Regions from separate parts of the Afipia felis ATCC 53690 genome, predicted to be linked through region 2. Evidence: riboswitches for the same ligand, from Rfam matches in the RefSeq annotation. Region 2 holds a riboswitch; the other holds the start of a gene.
What was found. A riboswitch is a leader RNA that binds a small molecule or an ion and turns the genes downstream of it on or off. The one in region 2 is predicted to bind glycine.
Positions count from the first base shown of each region.

Region 1: it holds a riboswitch for glycine, as region 2 does, so the genes downstream of both, HMPREF9697_RS09295 (D-amino acid dehydrogenase) here and gcvT (glycine cleavage system aminomethyltransferase GcvT) in region 2, are expected to answer to the same signal.

Region 1 is NZ_KB375270.1:1,955,944-1,965,073, reverse strand. Features, by position in the region: gene HMPREF9697_RS09305 (xanthine dehydrogenase family protein molybdopterin-binding subunit) at 1-1,411, shown strand, start outside; gene HMPREF9697_RS09300 (SRPBCC family protein) at 1,424-1,876, shown strand; glycine riboswitch at 1,954-2,038, shown strand; gene HMPREF9697_RS09295 (D-amino acid dehydrogenase) at 2,170-3,414, shown strand; gene HMPREF9697_RS09290 (acetate--CoA ligase family protein) at 3,552-5,711, opposite strand; gene HMPREF9697_RS09285 (SDR family oxidoreductase) at 5,708-6,430, opposite strand; gene HMPREF9697_RS09280 (3-hydroxyacyl-CoA dehydrogenase) at 6,427-7,953, opposite strand; gene HMPREF9697_RS09275 (enoyl-CoA hydratase-related protein) at 7,960-8,730, opposite strand; gene HMPREF9697_RS09270 (IclR family transcriptional regulator) at 8,845-9,130, shown strand, end outside.
Region 2 is NZ_KB375270.1:125,006-134,135, forward strand. Features, by position in the region: gene HMPREF9697_RS00620 (GNAT family acetyltransferase) at 1-225, shown strand, start outside; gene recA (recombinase RecA) at 424-1,506, shown strand; gene HMPREF9697_RS20240 (hypothetical protein) at 1,708-1,959, opposite strand; gene gcvP (aminomethyl-transferring glycine dehydrogenase) at 2,015-4,870, opposite strand; gene gcvH (glycine cleavage system protein GcvH) at 4,938-5,303, opposite strand; gene gcvT (glycine cleavage system aminomethyltransferase GcvT) at 5,312-6,460, opposite strand; glycine riboswitch at 6,594-6,697, opposite strand; gene alaS (alanine--tRNA ligase) at 6,897-9,130, shown strand, end outside.

The sequences.
Region 1 (9,130 bases), 1.8 Mb from region 2:
TCGGAAAAATGGCGAGATTCTCGGGATTCGTGGAAGCGTTACTGCGGATATCGGCGCCTATATGGGGACGACAGGCGGAATTCTCGCCTCCAGAACGGCTCAGTTTTTGGCCGGTCCCTATCGCGTGCGGAATGTTTCCTTCGAGGTCTCGGCTGTCGTCACCAACAAAACGCCGGCGGGCAGCTATCGCGGGCCGGGCCGGTTTGAATCGACGTTCTTCCGCGAGCGGCTGTTTGACATGGTTGCGAAGCGCCTGAACATCGACCCATTGGCGTTTCGTCAGACCAACCTGATCCGTTCTGACGAGCTTCCATTCGATATTGGTCAGCTTGTTCCTTACGAAGGACCGGCATCCTACGATCATGGCGACTATCTCAAATTGCTGAACGATTGTGCTCAGGCAATTGGTTGGAAAGACAAGGATGCGATCCGCGGCAAGGAAAACGACGGTCGCTATCATGGTCTTGGTATCTCCTGTTTTGTCGACAGCAGCGGTGCCGGCCCGAAGGAAAATGCGAGGATTCGCATTGAGCCGAACGGAAATGTGACGGTTTTCATCGGCTCCTGCGCGTTGGGCCAGGGTATCGAGACGGCGCTCGCTCAGATTTGTGCGGACGAACTGCGCATTCCGATGGAGCGGATCAAGGTCCTGCACGGGTCAACGACACTGCTGGATGAAGGATTCGGCTCCTTTCATTCGCGCTCCATCATCATGGGTGGTAACGCCATCGCCGATGCGGCAGGCCATTTGATCGCAAAGATCAAATCCATTGCTGCCGAAGCCTGGTCTGTCGCGCCGGATCATGTTGCTTATGAAGACGGCTTCATTCGCGATGGCGACAGAATGCTGTCGCTTGCCGAGATCGTTCGTCTTGCCGGTAATAGCGTTGAATCCGAGGGAACTTTCGGCACGAAAAACAAGCCATTTGGCTACGGAACGCATGCGGCTCACGTTGCCGTGGATATCGCTACGGGCCATGTCGAAGTCCTCGACTACGTGGCCATGGAAGATGTTGGCCGCATGGTCAATCCGATGATCGTTCATGGCCAGAAGATCGGTGCGATCGTCCAGGGACTAGGCGGCGTATTTCTGGAGCAGCTTGTCTACGACGATCGCGCGCAACTCATGACCGGTTCACTTGCCGACTATCTGATGCCGACGGCAACGGATTTCCGGCACGTCCGGGCGTTTGCCCTCGATCTCACGAGAACGACGCGCAATCCGCTCGGCTTCAAGGGAGCAGGAGAGGATGCGATCGCACCGGTCGCAGGTGTTATCGGCAATGCTATTGCCGACGCCTTGAGAGATTTTGACGTCGAGCCGAAAGACCTGCCGATTACCCCGCCGAAACTATGGGCTCTGATCAACTCGCGCGGGGATGAAAGCAAAACTCGGTCGGCATCGTTGTAACAGGAGAATGGAATGAATCTGGGCGGAGAAGAGATCATCTGCGCGTCGCGCGAAACGGTCTGGAGCGCATTGAACGATCCATCCGTTCTGGCCCAATGCATTCCGGGTTGTACTGAACTTCTAAAAGTGTCCGACAATGAGATGTCGGCCAAGTCGACGCTCAAGATCGGTCCGATCAAAGCATCGTTCAGCGGCAAGGTGACGCTCAGCGATATCAGTCCGCTGATTGGCTATACGATAACGGGTGAGGGACAGGGCGGAGCGGCTGGCTTTGCGAAGGGGAATGCAAAAGTTTCACTGTCCGATCATCCGGATGGAACGCATCTCGCATATGAGGCCAAGGCAGATGTCGGCGGGAAGCTTGCTCAGCTCGGCGGCCGCCTGATCGATGCCACGGCAAAGAAATTGGCCGGAGAATTTTTTGCGAAGTTCGCTTCGGTGGTCACCGAGAACTCCGCGGTTTAGTTTGCCTGTGGTGCATCTTGCAGAGGAGGATTGATAACGGACTGCTGTCTTTGAAAGATATCTAATCATAAATGTCCAAAAACTGTTCGGGAGAGCTCGCGCAAGCGACGTCGAAGGAGCAACCCCCAATAAACTCTCAGGCACAAGGACCGTGCAGTTGGACAATCTGGAGAGAGGCGTTTTACGCCCACCGAAGGGGATAACCGGATTCGTCCGGCAAAACTCTCAGGTACCCGCGACAGATGGGGCGAAGCGATCGACGGTCGATCGCCTATCAACGTGGGATCTGCACTATGAAAATTGCAATTATTGGCTCGGGAATTACAGGCGTCACGACTGCTGACGCATTGTTGACGCGTGGGCATTCTGTGACGGTGATCGACCGACAGCCTTACGCAGCGATGGAAACGTCTTACGCAAACGGCGGGCAATTATCCGCAAGTAATGCTGAGGTCTGGAATAGCTGGGAGACAGTCGCCAAGGGCATGAAATGGATGTTCAAGCAGAACGCCCCGCTTCTCATGAATTTGCGGCCATCCTGGCACAAATATTCCTGGCTTGGTGAGTTCGTTGCCGCGATCCCTAAGTATCGTGACAATACAGCGGCGACGGTTCGGCTCGCGCTCGAGGCCCGGGTGCATTTATTCGATATCGCTGAGCGGGAGAAGATAGACTTCAATCTTGAGAAGCGCGGGATTCTCCATTTCTATCATGACGCAGCCGGCTTCAGCCGTGCGGAACAGGTGAACAAGATTCTGAACGAGAGTGGGCTCGAACGCCGGGCAGTTACGAATGAAGAGATCCAGCACATCGAGCCGACGTTAAAGAGGGATTTCCACGGCGGTTTCTATACGCCGTCCGATGCGACCGGGGACATTCACAAATTTACGTCGGGGCTCGCGCATTCCTGCCAGCGCCGGGGCGCAACCTTTATCAATCAGGCTGCGGTGACCGATTTGCAGAGTCGCGCCGGCAAGGTGACGGCCATTCTTGCGGTTCAGCCCGATTCCGAAATAGGCCGAGTTGAAAATCTGGAGTTTGACCGCGTCATCGTCTGCGCTGGCGTGGGGAGTCGCCAAATCGCCCGCATGGCTGGTGATCGTGTGAATGTTTACCCGGTGAAAGGTTATTCGATCACGGTCTGTCTGGATGATGCGCAGAGCCAGGAATCCGCACCACAGGTCAGCCTGCTCGACGATGCGGCGAAGATCGTGACCAGTCGACTTGGTGCCGATCGCTTCCGCGTTGCCGGCACGGCGGAGTTTAATGGCTTCAATCTCGATATTCGGTCGGATCGGGTGAAGCCGCTGGTTGACTGGTCTCGCCGTTTGTTTCCCGGAATGAGCACGCGCCGGGTCATACCGTGGGCTGGATTGCGCCCCATGCTGCCCGATATGATGCCGACTGTCCGGAAAAGCCGCACGCCTGGCATTTTTTATAATACCGGGCACGGGCATCTAGGCTGGACTCTGTCGGCCGCAACCGCACAAATGGCGTCAACACTTGTCGAAGAATCGGCACGGGGTAATAGCTGCTGACGATGTGGCATCGGGTGTCTCAACGCGAATGTCAGCTTTTGGTGCAGATGGGAAGTACGAAGTCGGCATTGAGTGGTCGCTTATAGCGTCCGGATCGACATAAGCGTTTCCCTCGCAGTGGTATTGTCCCGCATTCTTCAGATTGCTGGCGTTGCGATTATGTCGAGGGTTTTCGCTTTCTGTTCGATAGGAACGATAAGCGCGTCGGCAGCCAGCACCCCTTGGCCCTTAGGTCGAACAAGGAGGGGATTGATGTCCATCTCCTTGATCTGATCTCGCAGATCCCAAACGAGATTTGAGGCTGCGACGATTGCGGATACCAGGGCATCCACATCAGCCATCGGTTTTCCGCGGGCGCCGTTAAGAATAGCGTAGCCCTGCAGTTCTTCGAGCATCTGCCGGGCAGTCGCCGGGTCGCATGGCGCAATCCTGTAAGTTGTGTCCTTCAGAACCTCTGCAAATATTCCGCCGAACCCGACAACAATCACCGGCCCGAACGCTTCGTCATTGACGGCCCCGATGATCATTTCGCTGGCATCGCCAATCATTTCGGAAACGAGCACACCGCTGATTTTTGCAGTGGGTTTATAATTTTTAGCATTTGCCACGACGCGGGCGGCTGCAAGTTCGACCGCCTGACGATCGGGAAGATTGAGGATGACACCTCCCGCTTCGGTTTTGTGTGGGATATCTTCCGAGACGATTTTCACCACCATCGGATAGGTCAGGCCGGCGATACGCTCTGCCAGATCCTGATCGAGTTGCACCAGAACTTCTCGAGGCGTGTGTACACCATACGATGCGAGCAGACGTTTGCTTGCTTGCTCGTCAAGTGTCGTTTCTCCCTTTAATTGCGGAGCCAGTGCATGGTGTTGAATTGCGCCGGACATCGGCCGGTACGACGCTTTCATGGCGGCGTATCGGGCCAAGCCCGCAGCGGCGCGTGCGGTACGACCGGGCGTTTGGAATATCGGAATGCCTGCCGCCTCGAACAGGGCGTAGGCGTTCTCCGCGCGCCGGCGTTTGAGCGACCAGCCGATAAGAATGGGTTTGGGACTGCCAGCTGCCGCCGCAATCACAACCTCAGCGATCTGAGTGGCGATGGGATCGGGTACGGAGGCCAACAGCAAGCAAAGCTGGTGAATGCAGGGATCATCCAGAATAGCCTGGATAGCTTTCGTCAGGATGGCAGCGTCGTTGAAGACGGATGCTGTGACGTCTGCCGGATTGGCCGAGGAACCGAAGCTTGGGATGATGCGCGTCAGCGTTTCGACCGTTGTGTCGCTGAACGCTGGGAGCTCCAAGCCATGCGCAATGGCGGCGTCGGCGAACACAATTCCCATGCCTCCCGATATGCCGATCACGCCCACGGTCTGACCGTCCGGCAGCCGTCCTGGGGAGAAGGCGCGAATGAGATCGGCCATTTCCTCGGAATCCTCGACCTCGATAATGCCGGCCTGGCTGCAGGCAGATCGGAAGATGTCGTAGCTTCCGGTCAACTGTGCGGTATGGGAGGCAGCGGCCCTTGCGCCGGTTTCGCTTTTGCCGCCCTTCCAGAGCAGGACGGGCTTGCCGAGCCGCATGGCCTTGTCGCCAGCAGCCATCAGCGCGCGGCCATCCGCCACGCCCTCAAGATATGTACCCACAATTGATGTCTCAGGATCTTCGAGAAGGGCTTCGATCAATTCTGGTGCTTTGATATCCGCCTCGTTTCCCGTCGAGACACAATGCCGAAGGCCGATACCAAGAGAGTCGCATAGCGTTGCGATGGCGAAGCCAACGCCGCCGCTTTGAAAACACAGCGATACGTTGCCGGCACGCAGGTCGGTCTCGCCCGCGATGGATCCGAATACAGCGAAGACCCTATCGTGTACGGCAAGCATTCCCTGACAGTTCGGTCCGATGATGCGGACGCCGGCCTTTCGCCCCGCGGCGACGAGCGCTTCCTCTTGAGCCTTGCCGCTCTCGCCGATCTCCCTGAAGCCGCCGCTGAGGACGATTGCGAATTTAATTCCCTTGGCCCCGCATTTGATGATTGCGTCCGCCGCCATATCCGCGCGAACGGCGATGATGGCGAGGTCGCATGGGCCATCGATGTTTGCGATATCGGCTACGCAAGGTATGCCGGCGATGGCTTCATATTTCGGGTTGACGGGATAAATACGCCCCGCATAACCGGCGGACTGCAGCGCCTTGATAGGCTGGCCTCCGATACGGGTCAGATCCGCTGACGCGCCGATGAGGGCGATGCCGCGAGGTTGGAAGAGCGCGTCAAATCTTTCGGGATGCTCGCTCATAAATGGGCGGCTCCGACGCTCGTGCCGCCGCAAACGTACAGGACCTGGCCTGTGACGTAGGAAGCCGCATCGCTCAGGAAAAATGATATCGCAGCAGCGACTTCATTGGGCCGGCCGAGGCGCTGCATGGGAATGCGAGAAGAAACGGCTTTCAGCGATTTCTCGTCGCTCGGATTGTTGCGAAGATAAAGTTCGGTTGCAATGGGGCCGGGCGCGACGGCATTCACCGTAATGCCTGCGGACGCCAGCTCGAGAGCGCATGTGCGGGTAAAGCCTATGAGGCCGGCTTTCGCCGCGCCATAAGAGGCGCGCATTTCTTTTCCCAACGCGGCGCGGCTCGATATGTTGACGATGCGACCGAAGCGGGACTTGCGCATCGCAGGAAGAAAGGCCTGTGTGCAGAGCAACGCTGCCCGAAGATTGATATCCATCGCGGCCTGATAGTTCTCGAGCGTGACGTCATCCAGCAATTCGGGATACGGAGCGCCGGCATTATTGACGAGGCGCGTAACGGTATAGCGTGAAGCAATTTCCCTCAGTTTTTCGCGAGCGGATGCGGCGTCGGCCAGATCGATCGAGACGAACTCAGCAGGTATCGGCTGCTCGGGTGCGCTTCTCGAGATGGCAATGATCTTGTGTTTCTCACGCGCCAAATGTTCGACGAGGGCAAGGCCAATCCCGCGGCTGGCCCCGGTGACGACGACAGCTTCTTCCGTCATGTCATTTGTTCCGGCGCGCGCAGAGAGAGGCCGAGATTCGCGCGACGTCGCAGCCACGGGCTCGCCCGATAGCGAGGCTCGCGATAAAATGCGTAAAGAGCATCGAGAATCTGGAGCACGCGGGCCGGGCCGAGCTTGTCGCCCAACTCCAGCGGTCCAAGCGCATAGCCGAGACCAAGCCTGGCGCCAAGATCGATGTCGGCCGGCGGAGAGATGCCGAGCTGGGCGATGGTGCAGCCGACATTGACGATCATTGCCGCGACGCGCTGCGCCACAAAGCCGGGGCTGTCATTGATCACAGTCACGGGGTGGTTGGTATCAAATATCGCTATCGCCGCGTCGCGATAGCGAGGCGCTGTGGCGGGACTTGTCATGATCGTGCATCGCTTGTCGACGCTAAACAGCGTGTCGATGGCAACGGTGCGGGACGGATCGAGTTGCTCCGATTTAATGGAGCTCGCCATGTCTGGGCCGATCGGCGCAATTATGCACAACGCAATATCGCTAGGCTTTTTACCACTCTCGATTGTGGCGTTGGTCAGCAGTTTCCGCAGCATTGAGGCGGAATTCTCGTCCATGTCTCCAAGCCAGACTGCAACCTTCTCTTTGAGGGACGGTCTTGCGGGCTCGGCAGGGACTTCCGCATTCCCATCCTGATAGCGGTAGAATCCGGCACCGGTTTTCCGGCCAAGCATTCCAGCCTCGACGAGCCGCCGTGCAGTCGGCGAGGGGCGGTACATCGGTTCCTGATAAAACTGATCGTAAAGCGACTCCATCACCGGATGCGCGACGTCGGCACCGACCATGTCGAAGAGCTGGAATGGGCCCATGCGGAATCCCGCCGCGTCTTTCATGATGGCGTCGATCTGCGCAGGCGAGGCGATGCCTTCATCGACGATGCGCAGCGATTCCGGGACGAAGGCCCGGCCGATGTGATTGACGAGGAATCCGGGGCTATCCGCGACGACGACCGGTTGCCGCGTCATCCGCTTTCCGAGGCTCGTCAGGTTCTCGATCACCCATGGCGCGGTTCGCGCGCCGCCAATCACTTCGACCAGTTTCATCAACGGCACGGGATTAAAGAAATGAAGACCGCCGATACGCTCGGGGTGCTTGCAGTGTGAGGCGATGGACGTGATCGAGAGCGAAGACGTGTTGCTTGCCAGGATGGCGTCCGGCCGGACAATCTTTTCCAGCTCTGAGAAGAGGGCCTGCTTGGCTTCGAGCTTTTCGACGATAACCTCAACGACGACATCGCATGAGGCAAGGTCTTTCAGGTCTTTGGCGACCAGTATGCGGTCTATCGCAGCCTTGGCCTCGTCCGGCGTCATTTTTTGCTTTTCAGCGAGGCGTTCCAGCATCGTGGAGACGAATTTTTTCGCTTCGTCGGCAGCCCCTGTTTTGGAATCGTAAATGATCACGCGCATGCCGCCAGCGGTCGTCACCTGGATGATTCCGCGCCCCATTGTGCCGGTGCCGACCACGCCAACGGTAAGGTCTGGTTTTTCAACGGTCGATGCCATGGTCAATTACCTGCCTGAGAAGTGGGGAGGACGTTTTTCGAGGAAGGCGTGCATTCCCTCGCCTTTGTCCCGCGAAGCGAAAAGGACATGCAGCGCTCGCCGTTCGAGTTGGAGCCCGGCATCAAGTGCAATGTCTGCGCCTGCCAGCGTGACTTCCTTGATCATCTGAACCGCGAGTTGCGGCATCGATGCGATTCGTGCCGCCATTTCTATCGCGCGTTGCTCGGTCTCCTTGTCAGGAACGACGAGGCTCACCATGCCCATGGTGTCTGCTTCCGTGGCGCTGATGAATTCTCCCGTCAGCATCAGGCGCATTGCTTTGTATTTGCCGATGGCGCGGATCAGGCGTTGCGTTCCGCCGCCGCCGGGAATGATGCCGATCTTGACCTCGGGCTGACCAAAGCGAGCGCTCTCGCCCGCGACGATGATGTCGGCGTGCATGGCAAGCTCGCATCCGCCTCCGAGTGCAAACCCGTTGACGGCGGCAATGATAGGTTTCGAACACGCAGTGAGCGCCTGCCAGAGCTGATGTGGCGCACGTTCCATCATATCAATCGGTCCGGCATCTGCCATTTCAGCAATATCGGCACCGGCGGCAAAAACTTGATCGCTGCCTGCGATGACAAGGCATCGCATGTCGGCATCGGCGTTGAATGTCGCAATCTGTGAAGCCATCAAGCGTCGTACTTCAAGATTGAGAGCGTTACGAGCCTGCGGGCGATTGATGCGGAGAAGCGTAATTCCAGGCGCAGGTTGTTCAACCAAGACGGGCTGCATCTTCAGCGTCCTCCTTGCAGTTTCATCAGATGAAACGTAGTTTTATAATTCTTGACCACAAATCTACGGACTGTCATAGTTCCTGGCAAGAAGAACTAACTTGCGTGGTCTGGGGTGAGGAAAGAGCGCAAAGATTTGCAGCGAGCACCTGTCGAGGTGAAAGGCCGTTCGCCGGCCGCATCTCGCAAAGCAAATGCACATGTCAAAGAGCCGCGCGCACCTCAAAAAGCAAAGACGAAGAAATCAGCGGGTGAAGACCGCTATTTGATCACGGCGTTGGCGAGAGGCCTTAGCGTGCTGAGTGCTTTCAAGCCCGGCGACGATACACTTACAAATCTTGAACTGGCCCGGCGAACCGGATTGGCAAAAGCCACGGTGACGCGCCTCACTCACACGCTGC
Region 2 (9,130 bases):
GGCCATCGCGGTTGGCTCTATTATGTTGCATCCGATCCCGGCTCACGCGGCAGCGGTATTGGCAAGCAGATGGTGCAGGCGGCGGAGGACTGGCTGCGCGCACGAGGCATCGTCAAAGCGCAGTTGCTGGTGCGGGAGACGAACACGCAGGTGGTGTCGTTCTATGAACGTCTTGGATTCGAAACCGCGCCGCGTGTGGTAATGAGCAAGTGGCTGAAGGAATAGGGCGAAGGACGAATAAAAGAGACGCCAACTGAGGCGGCCTTACTTTTTTGCGGCCATGGAGCAAAAAGAACATATTGCGAACAAGGAACAAATAGGGTACATTCATTTCATCGGACGTTTTCAGCGATTCCGGTCCGCCGCTTCAGGGAAGCCCGTTTGTCCGGCCGGCGAATCCCGTACAATAAGGAGTGACCCCCCATGGCCCCAGCCGCCCTGCGTATCGTTGAAGGATCGTCGATGGACAAGACCAAGGCTCTGACGGCCGCGCTGTCGCAAATCGAGCGCCAGTTCGGCAAAGGCTCGGTGATGCGGCTCGGCAAGGCTGACCGCTCCATGGATATCGAAGTGATTTCGTCGGGCTCCCTCGGGCTCGATATCGCGCTCGGCGTCGGCGGTCTGCCGAAGGGGCGCGTGGTGGAGATTTACGGCCCTGAATCGTCGGGCAAAACAACGCTGGCGTTGCACACAGTGGCCGAGGCCCAGAAGAAGGGCGGCACCTGCGCCTTCATCGATGCCGAACACGCGCTTGACCCTGTCTATGCCCGTAAACTCGGCGTCAATGTCGATGAACTGCTGATTTCACAGCCCGACCACGGCGAGCAGGCGCTCGAGATCGCCGATACGCTGGTGCGCTCCGGCGCGGTGGACGTGCTGATCGTCGATTCGGTTGCCGCGTTGGTGCCGCGCGCCGAACTCGAGGGCGAGATGGGCGACGCGCTGCCCGGTCTTCAGGCGCGCTTGATGAGCCAGGCGCTGCGCAAGCTCACGGCCTCGATCAACAAGTCCCATACCATGGTGATCTTCATCAACCAGATCCGCATGAAGATCGGTGTGATGTACGGCTCGCCGGAAACCACGACTGGCGGCAATGCCTTGAAGTTCTATGCCTCCGTCCGCCTCGACATCCGCCGCACCGGTGCGATCAAGGAGCGCGACGAGGTGATCGGCAACTCCACCCGCGTCAAGGTGGTGAAGAACAAGCTCGCGCCGCCCTTCAAGCAGGTCGAGTTCGACATCATGTATGGCGAGGGCATCTCCAAGATGGGCGAGATCCTCGACCTCGGCGTCAAGGCTGGCATCGTCGAGAAATCCGGCGCCTGGTTTTCTTATGACAGCCAGCGCCTCGGTCAGGGCCGCGAGAATTCCAAAGCGTTCCTGCGCGATAACCCGGACATGACCGCCAAGATCGAAGCTGCGATCCGGCAGAATTCCGGCCTGATCGCCGAGCAGATTCTTGCCGGTACCCCGGAGAGCGACGCCGAGGGCGACGCGGAGGATTGATCATTATTCATGCCGGATCGCGTTTTGCGCGCCTTGCATGAATAGAGACAAATTCCGGGACCTGAGAGCTTCTCAGGTCTGGCGCGATGTGGGCAAGACGGGAATCCTTGCTCGCGCAACATTGTGCATCGGAAGGCAAAGCGGGCGCTGCGGATGTTGAGTTGCCGACATCCATAGCGTCCGTTTTGTTTTGTAAATCCCTCAAGGGGCTGACGAGCAGATTTGGCCTCTTAAGAAAGCCTTTTGCTTAAGTGTTTCAGTCAGCCACGGCACTGAATGCTCGGCCGCTTCCAGGGTTTGCGCTGCCGATGGATAGACGCCGCTGGAAAAAGTGTGTGTCGGTGTCCATCGGCCTTCGTCTTCCGGGTCGCGCCGAAATTCCTCGAAGCCAAAGGTGCCGTCCGGCCTGGAAAAGAAATCGACGCACCTGTGGTCTTCATCCTCGACACTCACGAAAACTGTCCAAGACTTGTTCGTTCGTGACATGGCGCATCCCGTGGTTCCTGTCTTACTCCGCCGCCTGGGCGTAATCGCTGACCGGCGGGCAGGAGCAGACGAGATTGCGATCGCCATAGACGTTATCAACGCGGCCGACCGGCGACCAGTATTTGTCCTGCCGCGGGCTGCCATCCGGGAAGCAGCCTTCCGCGCGTGAATAGGGTCTCTGCCAGTTATCGTCGGCGATGTCGTGCACGGTGTGTGGCGCGTAGCGCAGGGGCGAGGCGTCGATGGGGAACTTGCCATCCTCCACTTCGGCGATTTCCTGACGGATCGCGATCATCGCCTCGCAGAAACGATCCAGCTCTGCCTTCGATTCGGATTCGGTTGGCTCGATCATCAGCGTGCCCGGCACTGGGAAACTCATGGTCGGCGCGTGGAAGCCGTAATCGATCAGCCGCTTGGCGATGTCGTCCACGGTGGCACCGCAGGCCGTCTTCAGCGGGCGCGGATCGATGATGCACTCATGTGCGACGCGGCCGTTGTGGTTGCGATAGAGCACGGGGAAATGCGCATCAAGCCGCTTTGCGATGTAGTTGGCGTTGAGGATTGCGACTTCCGTGGCGCGGTGCAGGCCGTCGGCTCCCATCATCAGGATGTAGAGATAGGAGATGGTGAGGATCGATGCCGAGCCGTAGGGCGCGGCGCTCACCGCGCCGATGTCTTCGCCATTCAGCGGCGGCAGGAACGGCGCGAGATGCTTCTTCACACCGATCGGCCCCATGCCGGGGCCACCGCCACCATGCGGAATGCAGAAGGTCTTGTGCAGATTGAGGTGGCTCACATCGGCACCGTAATCGCCGGGGCGGGCGAGGCCGACCTGCGCGTTGAGGTTGGCGCCGTCGAGATAGACCTGCCCGCCATGGGCATGGACAATGTCGCAGATCTCGCGGATCGCTTCCTCGAACACGCCATGCGTCGAAGGGTAGGTGATCATGATTGCCGCCAGCGTATCGGCATGCGCCTCGGCTTTCTTGCGCAGATCGGCGACATCGACATTGCCATGCGTGTCGCAGGCGACGACCACCACCTTCATGCCAGCCATGCTGGCGGACGCCGGGTTAGTGCCGTGCGCGGAAGCAGGAATCAGGCAGACGTCGCGCTGCGCTTCGTCGCGCGCAGCATAATAGGCGCGGATCGCAAGCAGCCCCGCATATTCGCCCTGCGCGCCAGAGTTCGGCTGCAGCGACACCGCGTCATAGCCGGTGATTTCCTCGAGCCATTGCTCCAGCCGTGCAAACAGCGCGTGATAGCCCGCGGCCTGTTCAGTCGGTGCGAAGGGGTGGATGTTGCCGAACTCCGGCCATGTCAGCGGGATCATTTCGGTGGTGGCGTTCAGCTTCATGGTGCAGGAGCCGAGCGGGATCATCGCGCGGTCGAGCGCGAGGTCACGGTCGGAGAGCTTGCGCATGTAGCGCAGCAATTCCGTCTCGGAGCGATAGGCGTGAAACACCGGATGGGTCAGGAATGTGTCGTTGCGCAGGAGCGCGGAGGGCAGGGTGTCTGTTGTCTCACGCTCCACCTCGGCGTAATCGAGCGCGCCGCCGAACGCGCGCCATATTGCTTCAATGGTTGCAGGCGTGGTGGTTTCATCCAGCGCGAGGCCGATCTCGTTCTTTGCAACCCGAAAATTGAGGCGCTCGGTCTGCGCGCGGGAAAGAATGTCGGCGCGCTGTGCGCCTTCGGCTTTCACCGTCACGGTGTCGAAGAAGCTCTCGCTGAGGGGCGCAAAGCCAAGCTGCCGCAGTCCGCTCGCGAGCGTCGCCGCACGGCGGTGCACGGTGCGCGCGATATGAACGAGGCCCTCGGGGCCATGATAGACCGCATACATCGACGAGATGATCGCAAGCAACACTTGTGCGGTGCAGATGTTCGACGTCGCCTTCTCGCGGCGGATGTGCTGTTCACGGGTCTGCAACGCGAGGCGATAGGCGGGTTGCCCGCGCGAGTCCACCGACAATCCGACGAGGCGACCGGGCAGCGATCGCTTGAGCGCATCCTTCACCGCCATATAGGCGGCATGCGGTCCGCCATAGCCCATTGGCACGCCGAATCGCTGTGTGGAGCCGATCGCGATGTCGGCGCCGAGTTCGCCTGGCGCGGCGAGCAGCGTCAGCGCCAGAATGTCGGCAGCGACGACGGCGACGCCGCCCTTAGCGTGCAGAGCTGCGATGGCCGGGCGAAAATCTCGTATTGCGCCGTCCGTGCCGGGATACTGGAACAGCGCACCGAACAGGTCCGCGCTGTCGAGATCCCGCAGCGGGTCGCCGACGATGAGCGTCCAGCCGAGCGGCTCGGCGCGGGTCCGCAGCACCGCGAGCGTCTGTGGGTGCACATTGCGGTCGACGAAAAATGCCTTGGCTTTCACAGACGATGAGCGTTCGGCCAGCGCCATCGCTTCGGCCGCGGCGGTTGCTTCATCGAGCAGCGATGCGTTGGCGACATCGAGCCCGGTCAGATCGCAGATCATGGTCTGGAAATTGAACAGCGCTTCCAGCCGTCCCTGGCTGATTTCCGGCTGGTATGGCGTGTAGGCCGTGTACCAGGCCGGGTTCTCGAGAATGTTGCGCAGGATCACCGTGGGCAGTTGCGTCCCGGAATAGCCTTGTCCGATCAGTGAGGTGAATATCCGGTTTTGTGCGGCGAGTTCGCGCATATGGGCGAGAGCATCGGCTTCGCTCAATGCGGGTGGAAGATCGAGCAAACGATTGAGGCGAATGTCGGCGGGCAGCGTTTCGCTGATCAGCGCATCAAGGCTCGATGCGCCGGCGGTCTCCAGCATAGCCTCGATATCGCGCGGCGAGGGACCGATATGGCGGCGGCCGAAGGTGGTGGCGGGTTCGTTCGCTGGGCGATGCATCGTCATGTGACATCCTCGAAGGAAATCTGTCTGGTCTCGCCATACCGGGTTTGTCCCGGCATGGCGAAAAGGATCACTCGGTCTGCGCCTTGTAGGCTGCTTCATCCATCAGCCCGTCCAGTTCGCTCTTGTCGGCAAGCTTCAGCTTGAAAAACCACGCCTTGCCCTGTGGGTCGGAGTTGATAAGCGACGGATCAGCGGCGAGTGCGTCGTTGGATTCGACGACTTCGCCGGAGATCGGCGCATAGACATCCGATGCGGCCTTCACGCTTTCGACAGTGGCGGCGGTTTCCGCCTTCTTCAGGCTGCGACCTGCCTTCGGCAGTTCGACGAACACCACGTCGCCGAGTTGGCTTTGTGCGAAGTCGGTGATGCCGATGGTTGCGGTATCGCCATCGATCTGGAGCCATTCATGATCGGACGTGAAAAGCGTGGTCATGGATTTCCTCAGCGTTGATAGGTGGGAGCGACGAAAGGCAGTTTTGCGACATGCATCGGCAAGCGCTGGCCGCGCAGGTCGGTGAACAGTCCGGTGCCGGGTGTGGCGAGCGGCGTGGGCACATAGCCCATCGCTACGGGGCCGTTGACGCTCGGGCCGAAGCCGCCGGAGGTCACTCGGCCGATCTTGTTGGTGGAGGATGCATCGGCGAATAGCGGCGCACCCTCGCGCACCGGGGCACGGCCTTCCGCCTTCAGGCCGACGCGGCGGCTGGGCGCGCCTTCTTCAAGCTGGCGCAGGATGGTGTTCGCACCGGGAAATCCGCCCTCGCGCGCGCCGCCCTTGCGACGGGCTTTCTGGATCGACCATTCGAGCGCAGCCTCGACCGGCGTTGTGGTGGTGTCGATGTCATGCCCGTAGAGGCAAAGCCCGGCTTCCAGCCGCAGGCTGTCGCGCGCACCGAGACCAATGGGAAGTACTGCGGCGTCAGCGAGCAGCGTCGTTACCAGACGTTCGGCGTCGGACGCCGGGACCGAGATCTCGAAACCGTCCTCGCCGGTATAACCGGAGCGCGAGACGAAGCATGGGATGTCGAGCAGCGTACGCGGTCCGCTGTCCATGAACCGCATCGTGGCGATGCCGGTATCGAATTTGGTCAGCACATCCACCGCCTTCGGGCCCTGCAGGGCAATCAGCGCGCGGTCGGGCAGGGGGATGATCTCGCAATCACGGGCGAGGTGGGCGCGCAAATGCGCCTCGTCGTCGGCCTTGCACGCGGCGTTGACGACCAGAAAAAGCTCGTCGCCGAAATTCGCGACCATCAGGTCGTCGAGGATGCCGCCTTCGTTATTGGTGAACAACGCGTAGCGCTGACGACCCGGTGCGATGCCGAGGATGTCCTGCGGAACGAGACGCTCCAGCGCTGCTGCTGCGTCCTCGACCCGGCCTGATTTCGGCCGGAGCCTGATCTGGCCCATATGCGAGACATCGAACAAGCCGGCGGAGGTACGAGTGTGGAGATGCTCCTTGAGCACGCCGGCGGCGTACTGCACCGGCATCTCATAGCCCGCGAACGGCACCACCTTGCCGCCACAGCTTAGATGCAGGGCATGAAGAGGGACGCGTTTCAGAGAGGAAAAGGTGGCTGGCTCGGACATCGGTGCTCCTGTGGGTTTGCCGGGACGGGCGTCCCGAAAACCTGCCGAAGCCCCACCTGTCGCTGTGCCTGAGAGTATTATCCCGTCGGCGGATACCGCACCGTTTCCGGCCGTATCTCTTTCCAGATGTATCGTCCCTCACACGGTCCTTTTGCCTGAGAGTTTCCGGGGCGGTTGCTCCTTCGGCGCCGGCCGGCTTTCAGTTCAAAGCGGCCGATCTCTCCCGGTGTGACGGGTCGTTATATTGCACAGCAAAACATGGGATTCCTGGGCTGTCAACGCAACGGCATCCCCCCATACATGCGTTAAATGACATTGGTTCGGGTTTCGCCCGTTTTGTGGACAAGGGCGGTATCCCCCGTCTAAAAGCGGCGTGGAAAATCTGCATTTTACCCGGCATGGTCCGGCACGGATTCGCAAGGTCGATTGGACGGTTATGAGCGGCGTTAACGAGATCAGGTCTGGGTTTCTCAATTTTTTCGCGAAAAACGGGCACGAGATCGTCCCGTCCTCGCCACTGGTTCCCCGCAACGACCCGACATTGATGTTCACCAATGCGGGCATGGTGCAGTTCAAGAACGTGTTTACGGGTCTTGAGAAGCGCCCCTACCAGCGCGCCACCACCTCGCAGAAATGCGTCCGTGCCGGCGGCAAGCACAACGACCTCGACAATGTCGGCTACACCGCTCGCCACCACACCTTCTTCGAGATGCTGGGCAACTTCTCGTTCGGCAACTACTTCAAGGACCGTGCGATCGAACTGGCGTGGACGCTGATCACCAAGGATTTCGCGCTTCCCAAGGATCGTCTCCTGGTGACGGTTTACGCCGAGGACGACGAGGCGTTCGATCTCTGGAAGAAGATCGCGGGCCTGCCGGAATCGAAGATTATCCGCATCGGGACTTCCGATAACTTCTGGCAGATGGGCGACACTGGCCCGTGCGGTCCGTGCTCGGAAATCTTCTTCGACCATGGCGACAAGGTGCCGGGCGGCCCTCCGGGATCGCCGGATGAAGACGGCGACCGCTTCATCGAGATCTGGAATCTCGTCTTCATGCAGTTCGATCAGATCGCGCCGGGCAATCGCAACCCGCTGCCGCATCCGTCGATCGACACGGGCATGGGACTCGAGCGTGTGGCCGCTGTGCTGCAGGGCAAGCACGACAATTACGAGATTGACCTGTTCGTAGCACTGATCCGTGCCATCTCCGAATTGACGGGCGCCGATCCGCATGGACCGATGGCGCCTTCGTTGCGCGTGATCGCGGATCACCTGCGTGCGTCATCGTTCTTGATCGCCGACGGCGTGCTGCCGTCGAACGAGGGGCGCGGCTACGTGCTGCGCCGGATCATGCGCCGCGCGATGCGCCATGCGCAGTTGCTGGGCGCGAAAGACCCGCTGATGCATCGCCTCGTCTGGGCACTGGTGCGTGAGATGGGGCAGGCCTACCCCGAACTCGTGCGCGCCGAGGCGCTGATCGAGGAAACGCTGAAGCTCGAAGAGACCCGCTTCCGCAAGACGCTGGATCGCGGCCTTGCCATCCTCGATGAAAAGAGCGCGTCGCTGCACAAGGGCGACATGTTCGACGGCGAGACGGCGTTCACGCTGTACGATACTTATGGCTTCCCGCTCGATCTCACGCAGGACGCGCTGCGCAACCGCGGCATCGGTGTCGACCTTGCGTCTTTCACCGACGCGATGGAGCGTCAGAAGGCAAAGGCGCGCGCATCCTGGGCGGGCTCGGGTGATACGGCCGCCGAGAAGATCTGGTTTCCGCTGCGCGAGGAACTCGGCGCGACGGAATTCCTTGGCTACGACACCGAGATCGCCGAGGGTGTGGTGACGGCGCTCGTCAAGGATGGCGCGAGCGTTGACAGCCTGAAGGCAGGGGATAGCGCTTCCGTGGTGCTGAACCAGACGCCGTTCTACGGCGAATCTGGCGGTCAGGTCGGCGACATCGGCCTCCTGACCGGCGACGGCGGCGTGCGCTTCCGCGTCACCGACACGCAGAAGAAGGCGGGCGATCTGTTTGTCCATGTCGGCCAGCTCGAGCAAGGCACCTTGAAGAAGGGCGCCGCGCTGCAGCTCGAAGTCGATCACGCGCGTCGTGGTGCGATCCGCGCCAACCATTCCGCGACGCATCTTTTGCATGAGGCGTTGCGTCAGGTGCTCGGCGATCACATCGCCCAACGCGGTTCGCTGGTATCGCCGGAGCGGCTGCGTTTCGACTTCGCGCATACCAAGCCGATCACGGCGGATGAATTGCGTCGCATCGAGGATATCGCCAACGACATCGTGCTGGAGAACGGCGAGGTTGCGACGCGGCTGATGGGCATCGAGGATGCCCGCAGTTCGGGCGCGCGTGCGCTGTTCGGCGAGAAATACGGTGACGAAGTACGCGTCGTCTCGATGGGGCACGGCAGCGGCAACACGCTCGGCTGGTCGGTCGAGCTGTGCGGCGGCACGCATGTGAAGCGCACCGGCGATATCGGTCTCGTCTCGATCACCGGTGAGAGCGCGGTTGCCTCCGGCGTGCGCCGTATCGAGGCGTTGACTGGGCGTGCCGCGCGCAATGCAGCCAATCACAGCATCCAGACCGCGAAGTTGGCGGCAGCTGAATTGAAGACAACGCTTGAAGACATGCCCGCGCGGGTCGCCGCTCTGATAGA